Regions from separate parts of the Terrabacter sp. 05T424 genome, predicted to be linked through region 3. Evidence: predicted binding sites of a transcription regulator. Region 3 holds the regulator's gene; each other region holds the start of a gene.
What was found. The regulator Rex, encoded in region 3, represses fermentation and respiration genes when NADH is low (regulators of the CRP and FNR family bind a similar motif). The targets are predictions, from matches to a motif close to CTTGTGAANNNNTTCACAAG.
Positions count from the first base shown of each region.

Region 1: a site for Rex is predicted at 2,100-2,119, ahead of rhaI (L-rhamnose isomerase). Genes of this name have one in related genera too.
Region 2: a site for Rex is predicted at 1,519-1,538, ahead of AC1DE0_RS21835 (geranylgeranyl reductase family protein). Genes of this name have one in related genera too.

Region 1 is NZ_JBFTLB010000007.1:178,767-182,038, reverse strand. Features, by position in the region: gene AC1DE0_RS15435 (bifunctional aldolase/short-chain dehydrogenase) at 1-702, opposite strand, end outside; gene rhaI (L-rhamnose isomerase) at 770-1,936, opposite strand; gene AC1DE0_RS15425 (ABC transporter substrate-binding protein) at 2,218-3,272, shown strand, end outside.
Region 2 is NZ_JBFTLB010000017.1:18,235-21,506, forward strand. Features, by position in the region: gene AC1DE0_RS21825 (isochorismate synthase) at 1-502, opposite strand, end outside; gene AC1DE0_RS21830 (demethylmenaquinone methyltransferase) at 605-1,297, shown strand; gene AC1DE0_RS21835 (geranylgeranyl reductase family protein) at 1,563-2,882, shown strand; gene AC1DE0_RS21840 (NADH-quinone oxidoreductase subunit A) at 3,047-3,272, shown strand, end outside.
Region 3 is NZ_JBFTLB010000008.1:169,951-173,222, forward strand. Features, by position in the region: gene AC1DE0_RS17350 (RNA polymerase sigma factor) at 57-836, opposite strand; gene AC1DE0_RS17355 (glutaredoxin family protein) at 979-1,242, shown strand; gene AC1DE0_RS17360 (redox-sensing transcriptional repressor Rex) at 1,453-2,136, shown strand; gene hemA (glutamyl-tRNA reductase) at 2,133-3,272, shown strand, end outside.

The DNA of each region.
Region 1 (3,272 bases), on a different contig from region 3:
GCGCTCCTCCGCCGCGAGGGGGGCGCGCTCGGGCACCGCGGCTCCGAACGGCGCCGCCGAGCCGTGCTCGTCGAGGTAGGCCTGCGCGGTCTCGATGATCCACCTCGAACTGGCCTCTGCCTCGTCGCTCGTCTCGCCCCACGCTGTGATGCCGTGACCGCCGAGAACGGTGCCCACGGCCTGGGGGTTGGCCGCCTTGATGGCCGCGATGTCGAGGCCCAGCTGGAAGCCGGGGCGGCGCCACGGCACCCAGACGACCTTCTCGCCGAAGATCTCCTTGGTCAGCTGCTCGCCGTCCTTCGCGGTCGCGATGGCGATGCCGCTGTCGGGGTGGAGGTGGTCGACGTGGGGCGCATCGACGAGGCCGTGCATCGCGGTGTCGATCGAGGGGGCGGCGCCGCCCTTGCCGTGGAGGCAGTAGTCGAAGGCGGCCACCATCTCGTCCTCCCGCTCCACACCGGGGAAGACGTCGACGAGGCTGCGCAGGCGATCGAGCCGGAGCACGGCGAGGCCCGGCTCGGTGAGGGTGCCGAGGTCGCCGCCGGAGCCCTTGACCCAGAGCAGCTCGACCTGCTCGCCGGTGACGGGGTCGGTGTCGGCACCCTTGGCCGACGTGTTGCCCCCGGCGTAGTTGGTGTTCCGGGGGTCGGCTCCCAGCCGGTTCGATCGGGCGAGCAGCTCGGCAACGGCGGTGTTGGTCATCTCGATGTCTTCCTCAGGTGGCTCGGTTGGTCTGATGTCTCTGGGTTTTCGGCGAGCGGTGCTCGGCTCAGGCGCCCCAGCCGGCCTGCGTGCCGCCGACCCGGTCGGCGGCGATCTGGTCGTGGTAGCCGCTGGCGGCGTACGCAGCCATAGGGTCGCTGGGGAGCCCGCGGTCGCCGCGCCACTGCGCGAGGTCTGCGCGCACGTCGGTGTAGAAGGCGTCCATGAGGACGCCGTTGCCGCCGAGCACGTCACCGTCACGCTCGGCGTCGGCCAGGGCGGCTCGGTCGACGAGCAGCGCTCGGGCCGTCATCTCCTGGACGTTGAGCACCGAGCGGATCTGTCCGGGAATCTTGTCCTCGACGTTGTGGCACTGGTCGAGCATGAAGGCGACGCCGCTGTCCTCGTCGTAGCCGCCGCCCCTGATCACCTCGAAGAGGATGCGGAAGAGCTGGAACGGGTCGGCCGCCCCGACGATGAGGTCGTCGTCGGCGTAGAACCGGGAGTTGAAGTCGAACGACCCGAGCCGGCCGGCGCGCAGCAGCTGCATGACGATGAACTCGATGTTCGTCCCGGGGGCGTGGTGCCCGGTGTCGAGGCAGACCTTGGCCAGGTCGCCGAGGGCGAGGCAGTGCAGCAGCGACGTGCCCCAGTCGGGCACGTCGGTGGCGTAGAAGGCCGGCTCGAAGAACTTGTACTCGAGGACGAGTCGCTGGTGGTCGCCGAGGCGCTCGTAGATCTGCCGGAGGCTGTCGGCGAGCCGGTCCTGCCGTGCTCGCAGGTCGCCCTGGCCGGGGTAGTTCGTGCCGTCGGCCAACCAGATCTTGAGGTCTCGGCTGCCGGTGACGTCCATGATGTCGATGCACTCGAGGTGGTGGGCGACGGCCTTGGCGCGGATGCGCTCGTCGACGTGGGTCAGGCTGCCGAGCTTGTAGTCGTCGTCCTGGAACGTGTTGGAGTTGATGGTGCCCAGGCGGACGCCTAGGTCCTCCGCGACGCGAGAGAGCTTGTCGTAGTCGTCCACCCGGTCCCACGGGATGTGCAGGGCGACGGAGGGGGCCAGCCCGGTGAGGGCGTGCACCTGCGCGGCATCCGCGAGCTTCTCCTCGACCGAGCGCGGCGTCCCCTCGCTGCTGAACACCTTGAACCGCGTGCCGGAGTTGCCGAAGGCCCAGGAGGGCAGCTCGATCGCCTGCCGTTCGAGCTCGCTCGAGATGTCGCTGAAGTCCGTCATGGTGGTCCCGATCCGTGTGAGCCGTCATCCGTTTGAATGAAGCGTTTCAGAAGTCTGGTGATGAGTAAAGCGCAGGGTGCCGGGGCGGTCAAGCCCTCAGCTCGGTGCCAAGGCGTGAGGGAGGCCTGAGAGAAACTCAGTTTGAGCACGAATTCCGAGAAGGCTCGGGAATCTGTTGACACTGGGTGGCCCGGACCCTACCTTGGAGCCGACCGAATGAAGCGATTCAAAACGGTGACCACTCAACGCGGATACGCGCCCCAACGCTGTGGAGGTACCCCATGAAGCACACCCGACCCAGTCTCGCGATGGCGGTTGTCGCCGCGACCGCGCTGGTTCCGCTCGCAGCCTGCTCGAGCTCCTCCGACTCCGGCTCCAGCGCGGGCAAGACCGAGATCACGCTGCTGACCGACAACGCGGAGGCCACGGTCAAGCCCGCCAAGGCCGTCATCGCGGCCTTCGAGAAGGCCAACCCGACGATCACGGTCAAGACCGAGACCCGCCCGGGTGGTGCGGACGGCGACAACCTCGTGAAGACCAAGCTCTCGACCGGCGACATGGCCGACGTCTTCTGGTACAACTCCGGGTCGCTGCTTCAGGCGCTGAGCCCGGACAAGACCCTCGTCGACCTGACGAACGACCCGGCTCTCAAGGACACCGACCCCTCGTTCCTGCCGGCCGTCACCCAGAAGGGCAAGGTCTACGGCGCTCCGTGGGGCACGGCGATGGGCGGCGGCATCCTCTACAACAAGGACGTCTACTCCCAGCTCGGCCTGTCGGTGCCCAAGACCTGGGCCGAGTTCGAGGCGAACAGCGACAAGATCAAGGCCGCGGGGATCACGCCGGTCCTCGGCACCCTGAAGGACACCTTCACCTCGCAGCTGTACGTCCTCGGCGACTTCCACAACGTCGCGAGCTCGAACCCCGAGTGGGCCGACGAGTACACGGCGAACAAGGTCAAGTACGCCACCGACCCGATCGCGCTCAAGGGCTTCGAGAAGGCGGCCGAGCCCAAGGCCAAGGGCTGGCTCAACAGCAGCGCGGGCTCGACGACCTTCGCTCAGGGCATCAAGATGCTGGCCCAGGGCAAGGCGGCGCAGTACCCCATGCTCACCTTCCCCATCTCGACCCTGTCGCCGGCGGACGCCGCCAAGATCGGCTTCTTCGGCATCCCCGGTGACGACGCCAGCAAGGCAGGCGCCACGATCTGGGAGCCCGGCGGCCAGTACATCCCCAAGACGAGCAAGAACATCGAGGCGGCCAAGAAGTTCGTCGGCTTCGTCGCCTCGGTCGCTGGGACCGAAGCCTTCTCGTCCGCGGTCCCGCCGACCGGTCC
Region 2 (3,272 bases), on a different contig from region 3:
GTGAGACGGCGCCGTCGGCGAAAGCGACCCCGCGGGGAGGCTCGGGATCGTCTGCGACAGAGGGCTTCTCGAGAATCGTCAACTGGGGGTCGAGCGAGACGGTGGTGAGCCAGGTGCGGCCGTCGCGGCGCCCGACGATGGTGGAGGGCACGACCAGCCGCGCGGACTCGGCCGAGTCGTCCGCGAAGGGGAACGACCCGAAGCAGACGAGCCCGGTGCCGGGACGCCCGACCTCGTCGCGCACCACGGCGTGCCGGCTGACCTCGCGCCACCATGACTCGGCCTCGTGGAACCGGTCCGGGCCCCGCGCCTCGAAGGTGAGCGCGGTGCCCCAGCCGACGAGCCCGTCGCCGCGTCGCACCCACGACACGAGGTCGTCGTGCTCGCGGTCGGCCGGCAGGTAGGCGAGGAGGGGGTCCGCGGCCTCGAAAGGAACGGTGCGGACGACGACCGTCGGTCCCGGGGCGGGGGACGGCGCTTCGGGAGCGGGAAGCGTGGACATCGGTTGCAACTCTACGGCCGAACGCGCCCCACCTCGGTCGCCTGGCTGCCACACCGCCGCCCGTGCGACCGATCCCACACCCGCCGGTGCGAGGATGAGCGCATGAGCCGTGCGCAGCTGGACAAGAAGCCGGTCGACGTCGCGTCGATGTTCGACACCGTCGCCGAGAAGTACGACGTGACCAACGACGTGCTCTCGCTCGGGCAGGACCGGCTGTGGCGCCGCGCGGTCGTCAAAGCGGTCGCCGCGCGTGCGGGGGAGCGGATCCTCGACATCGCTGCCGGAACCGGCACGTCCAGCGAGCCGTGGGCCAACGAGGAGATCGAGGTCGTGCCGGCGGACTTCTCGCTCGGCATGCTGCGCGTGGGTCGCCGGCGGCGCCCCGACATGGCGTTCACGGCTGCCGACGCGATGAGCCTGCCGTTCGCCGACGAGAGCTTCGACGTCGTGACGATGAGCTTCGGGCTGCGCAACGTCGCCGCCCCCGAGACCGCGCTGCGCGAGTTCCTTCGGGTGACCAAGCCCGGCGGCCGCCTCCTGGTCTGCGAGTTCAGCCAGCCGGTCAACAAGGTGTTCCGCACCGTCTACACGAACTACCTGATGCGCGCGCTGCCGCCGGTTGCCCGCCGCACGTCGAGCAACCCCGACTCGTACGTCTACCTCGCCGAGTCGATCCGCGCGTGGCCCCCGCAGGGCGAGCTCGCCGGCATCATCGAGACGGCCGGGTGGCAGCAGGTCGGCTGGACCAACCTCACGGGCGGCATCGTCGCGCTGCACCACGGCACCAAGCGCTGACGACCGACGCCACCGGGGCGTATGCCGCCCGGCGGGTTGCGGCCGCACGTGGCCTCTCGACCTGCCGGAGGCGGCAGACATTGGCCTCTCGACGTGCGGGAGGCGCCGAACTTTGGCCTCTCGACGTGCGAGAGGCGGCGAAATTTGGCCCCTCGACGGTTGGGGGTTAGGCATGCCTTATCTGACAAGGGTGAAATCGCGGGAATAGACTCCCCGGAGAGTTCGTGAAGATCTTCACAAGCGGTTTCGGAAGCGTGCAGGAGAGATGACCAGTTCGAGCGTGGCGCCCAGCCCCAATGAGGGTGGCGGTGCACCCGTCGAGCGGGCCGACGTCATCGTCGTCGGTGCCGGCCCGGGTGGCAGCGCCACGGCGGCCTACCTCGCTGACCACGGCCTCGACGTCGTCCTCCTCGAGAAGTCGTCCTTCCCGCGCGACAAGATCTGCGGCGACGGCCTGACGCCGCGCGCCACCAAGGAGCTCATCTCCCTCGGCGTCGACACGACCGGCTGGCAGCGCACCAAGGGCCTGCGCATCAAGGGCGGCGGTCACACGCTGCAGCTCGACTGGCCCGAGTCCGACGCCTTCCCCGGCTACGGCATGGTGCGCACCCGCGCCCAGCTCGACGAGAGCCTGGCCCGCCACGCGGAGAATCGCGGCGCCCGCCTGCACGAGCGCACGAGCGTCACCGCCCCCGTGCGCGACGGCTCCGGCCGCGTCACCGGCGTCACCGCCAAGCGGCTCGACGACGCGGGGCGCGCCACCGGCGAGACGGTGACCTACCGGGCCCCGGTCGTGGTCGCGAGCGACGGCGTCTCGAGCAGACTCGCCACCGCCGTCGGCCGCCCGAAGCGCGAGGACCGCGTGATGGCCATCGCGGTCCGGGCCTACTACACGACGCCGAAGCGCGACGACTACCTCGAGAGCCACCTCGAGCTGTGGACCCGCGACGACAACGGCAACCGCATCCTCATGCCGGGCTACGGCTGGCTCTTCCCGCTCGAGGACGGCCGCACCAACGTCGGCCTCGGCACCCTCGACACGACGGCGGCGTTCCAGAAGACGGACTTCAAGGACGTCATGCGCCGCTGGGTCGAGGACATCAACCCGGAGTGGCAGCTCGAGCACGACGAGGCCGCCGGCCCGATCCGCGGCGCCGCGCTGCCGATGGGCTTCAACCGGACCCCGCTCTACGGCGACGGCCTGCTGCTCGTCGGCGACGCCGGCGGCATGGTCAACCCCTTCAACGGCGAGGGCATCGACTACGCCCTCGAGGCCGCCCGTCTCGGCGCCGAGCTCGTCGCCCAGGCGATGGCACGCCCGAGCGACGCCGAGCGCGAGCGGGTGCTGGCGGCATACCCGAAGGTCATGAAGGACGAGCTCGGCGGCTACTTCACGCTGGGCCGCTGGTTCGCCCACGCGATCGGCAACCCCGAGGTCATGCGCCTCGCGACGAAGTACGGCCTGCCGCGCACGAAGCTCATGCCCTTCCTGCTCAAGATCATGGCCAACCTCGCCGACCCGGCGAGCAAGGGCGCGAGCGACCGCATCATCAACACCCTCTCGCGGCTGGCGCCGAGCGCATGACACATCGTGCTTCAGACCGCACCGGCACACCCGTGGGCACCCCCATTGTGACGCCGAGCACAATCGTCATGGACGCCCCTAGGATGGGTGCGCCGCGCATGTTCGCCCCTGCAATGCACGTCTTGAATGCACGTCTCGCACGACCGGAAGGCACGTGACCTCGGATGAACTCCTACGTCCCGATCCTCTTCATGCTGGGGCTCGGCTTCGCGTTTGCCGCGCTGTCGGTCTTCACCTCGCTCGTCGTCGGCCCGAAGCGCTACAACCGCGCCAAGCTCGAGGCCTACGAGTGCGGCATCCAGCCGACGCCCCACGCCGCCGGCGGCGGTCGCGTGCCGATCAAGTACTACCTGACGGCGATGCTCTTCATCATCTTCGACATCGAGTCGA
Region 3 (3,272 bases):
ACACGCACCGTCCCTACGCCGTGAGAACGACGCTGGCGTGGACGGGGTTACGCCCTTCACAGCTCGACTCCTTCGAGCGACTTGCGCAGCGCGCGGGTGGCTCGCAGCTGGAGCTGCTTGACGGCCCCTTCCGACTTGCCGATCACCTTGGCGGTGTCGGCGAGGCTGAGGCCCTGGAGGAAGCGCAGCGTGATGCACTCGGCCTGGTCGGGGCCGAGGGCCTTGATCGCCTCGACCAGGCGCTCGTCGCGCAGTCGCGTGAGCACCTCGGCGTCGGGGGCATCGACCCGCTCGTCGGCGTCGCGCATGTCGGCCGTCGCGACCTCGAAGCGGAACTTGGCCGACTTCACGTGGTCGGCGATGAGGTTGCGGGCGATGGTGACGAACCACGCCGCGATGTCCTTGCCCTGCCAGGTGAAGGAGTCGATGCGACGCATGGCCCGCAGGAAGGTCTCGGAGGTGATGTCCTCGGCGAGGGACCGGTTGGCCACCCGCACGAGCACGTAGCGGAAGACCGTGTCGACATAGCTGTCGTAGAGCTGGGCGAAGGCCTCCTTGTCGCCACCCTGGGCCAGCTCGACGAGAGCGGCGATGCGGGCCTGCTCCGCGGCGTCGCGCTCCGGGTGCACCCGCCTCGGCCCGAGCGGCCCCGTCGGCGGCCCGAACTGGAGGGGTGCTGCGCTGTCGTTGGCGAGAGACGCCCAGATCGCGTCGAGTGCGGCCCGCCACGTGGGCAGCGAAGGCGTGAGGGCAGGCGCGACCGACACCATCGCCGGGATCGTCCGCGGCGCGGAGACAGGGGCGGGTCGGCGGGCCGACGTCCTGTTCGAGCGCATTGGGGACAGTCTGTCGGACCGGGGGCCCATCTGGGAGTCCGACCGGCTTTTGTGGCGCAAAACCTACTCATGGGTACGTTTGCGCCCCACGCGTCCCAGACAGAGGCGGTCCGCCGAGGCCTGGGCCGCCTAGAGTTGGTCCATGACGAGCGATCAGCCTGCAGTCGAGGGCGAGCCGCGTGTCGTCCTGCTGGGCCGACCCGGCTGCCACCTGTGCGACGCAGCACGCGAGGTCGTGGTCCGGGTCACTGGCGAGCTGGGCGTGTCCTGGTCCGAGCAGTCGATCGACGACGACCCCGAGCTGCTGCGTCGCTACGCCGAACAGATCCCGGTGACCTTCGTCGACGGGCGACGCCACGACTTCTGGCGCGTCGACGAGACCCGGCTGCGAGCGGCGCTGCGCTGACGGCGACCGAGCACTCAGGCCCCTGGGCGGCTCGTTCGCGCGGGGTTCTGCACGACCTGCCTCAGGGCCGCGTCCCATGCCGTGGTAAGTCCGCGAAAGTCAACTTTGTGCATGCCTTCACAAACGTCTAGCCTGATCAGGTCCCCACGTGCTCCGCGTTCGGCTCACTTTCGACCCGAACGCCTCGCTGAGAGGAGCCGGTGAGCAAGCGTGTCCGCCGACCCTGCACTGCGTCGAGAGATCCCCGACGCGACCGTCGCGCGGCTCCCCGAGTACCTTCGGACGCTCTCGCGCCTCGCTGAGGACGGCGTCCTGTCGGTCTCGTCCGAAGAGCTCGCCGCCGAGGTCGGAGTCCGCTCCGCCCAGCTGCGCAAGGACCTCAGCCACCTCGGCTCCTACGGTGTGCGCGGTGTCGGCTACGACGTCGAGACGCTCGCCCTCGAGATCTCCCGGGCGCTCGGACTCACCGAGGACTGGCCGGTCGCGATCGTCGGCATGGGCAACCTCGGTCACGCGCTCGCCTCCTACTCCGGCTTCGTCACCAAGGGGTTCCGCATCGTCGGTCTCTACGACGACGACCCGGCCCTGGCCGACGAGCGCGTCGTCGGGGTGCGCATCCGCCCGCTGCGCGAGCTCGTCGACCACCACCAGGTCGACCCCATCGCCATCGGCGTCATCGCCACGCCGGCCCCGGCGGCCCAGACCGTCTGCGACGCCCTCGTGGGCGCGGGCATCAGCTCGATCCTCAACTTCGCGCCGGCGATGCTCTCGGTGCCCGAGGGCGTGGACGTACGCCGGGTCGACCTCTCCACGGAGCTGCAGATCCTCGCCTTCCACGCCCAGCGCAAGTCGCTCGCCGCGGGCGACCTCAGGTCGGCGGTGGTGGCCCCGTGAGCCTGCTCGTCATCGGACTGTCCCACCACACCGCGCCCCTGTCGGTGCTCGAAGCGCTGTCCGAGCGACCCGACCGCGCCGCGGCCATCGCGTCCTCGGTGCTCGGGTCTGCCACGGCCACCGAGGCCGTCGTGCTCTCCACGTGCAACCGGCTCGAGGTCTACGCGTCCGTGCCGGCCTTCCACCCGGCCGTCGCCGCGATCGGCGAGGCGCTCGCGCTCGCGGCCGGCATCGAGGAGCCGGATGGCCTGCGCGAGCCTGCCGAGCTGCCCCCGGGCGACCCCGCCGATGCCTTGGCCGCGCGGGCCGAAGCGCTGGCCGACCACCTCTACGTCCGCTACGACGACGCCGCCGTCGCCCACGCGTTCACCGTCGCGTGCGGCCTCGACTCGATGGCCGTCGGCGAGGCGCAGGTCCTCGGCCAGATGCGCGACGCCCTCTCCGGGGCCCAGCACCGCGGCCAGGCGGGCGAGACCCTCAACGCGCTCTTCCAGGGGGCGCTGAGGGTCGGCAAGCGGGCCCACACCGACACCGACATCGACCAGCACAGCGTCTCGCTCGTGCAGATCGCGCTCGAGGAGGCGGCCTCCGTGCTCGGCCCGCTCGAAGGCGCGTCCGCTGCGGTGATCGGCGCCGGCGGCATGAGCGGCCTCGCGGCAGCGACGACAGCACGGGCCGGCGTGCGGTCGCTGACCATCGTCAACCGGACCCCCGAGCGCGCCGAGCGTCTCGCCGAGGCCACCTCAGGCAGCGCGCGTCCGTGGAGCGACCTCAGCGACGTCGTCGCCGAGAGTGACCTCGTCATCACCTGCACCGGCGCGGTCGGCCACGTCATCACGGCCGACCTGCTCGCCGCCGGCGCCGCCCAGCGCGGCGGTCGGCCGCAGGTCGTCATCGACCTCGCCCTGCCACGCGACGTCGAGCCGATCGAGACGTGGCACGTGCCCGTCCCCGGCGTGACGCTCATCGACCTGCAGGCGCTCGGGCTGCTCCTCGAGGGGCGTGCCGACACCACGCAGGTGGTCCGCGTGCGTGACCTCGTCACGGGCGAGGTCGCCGACTACCTCACCCGCCGCATGGAGAAGTCCGTGGCACCCACGGTGGCAGCGCTCCGCGCCCGCGCGGCAGACCTCGTC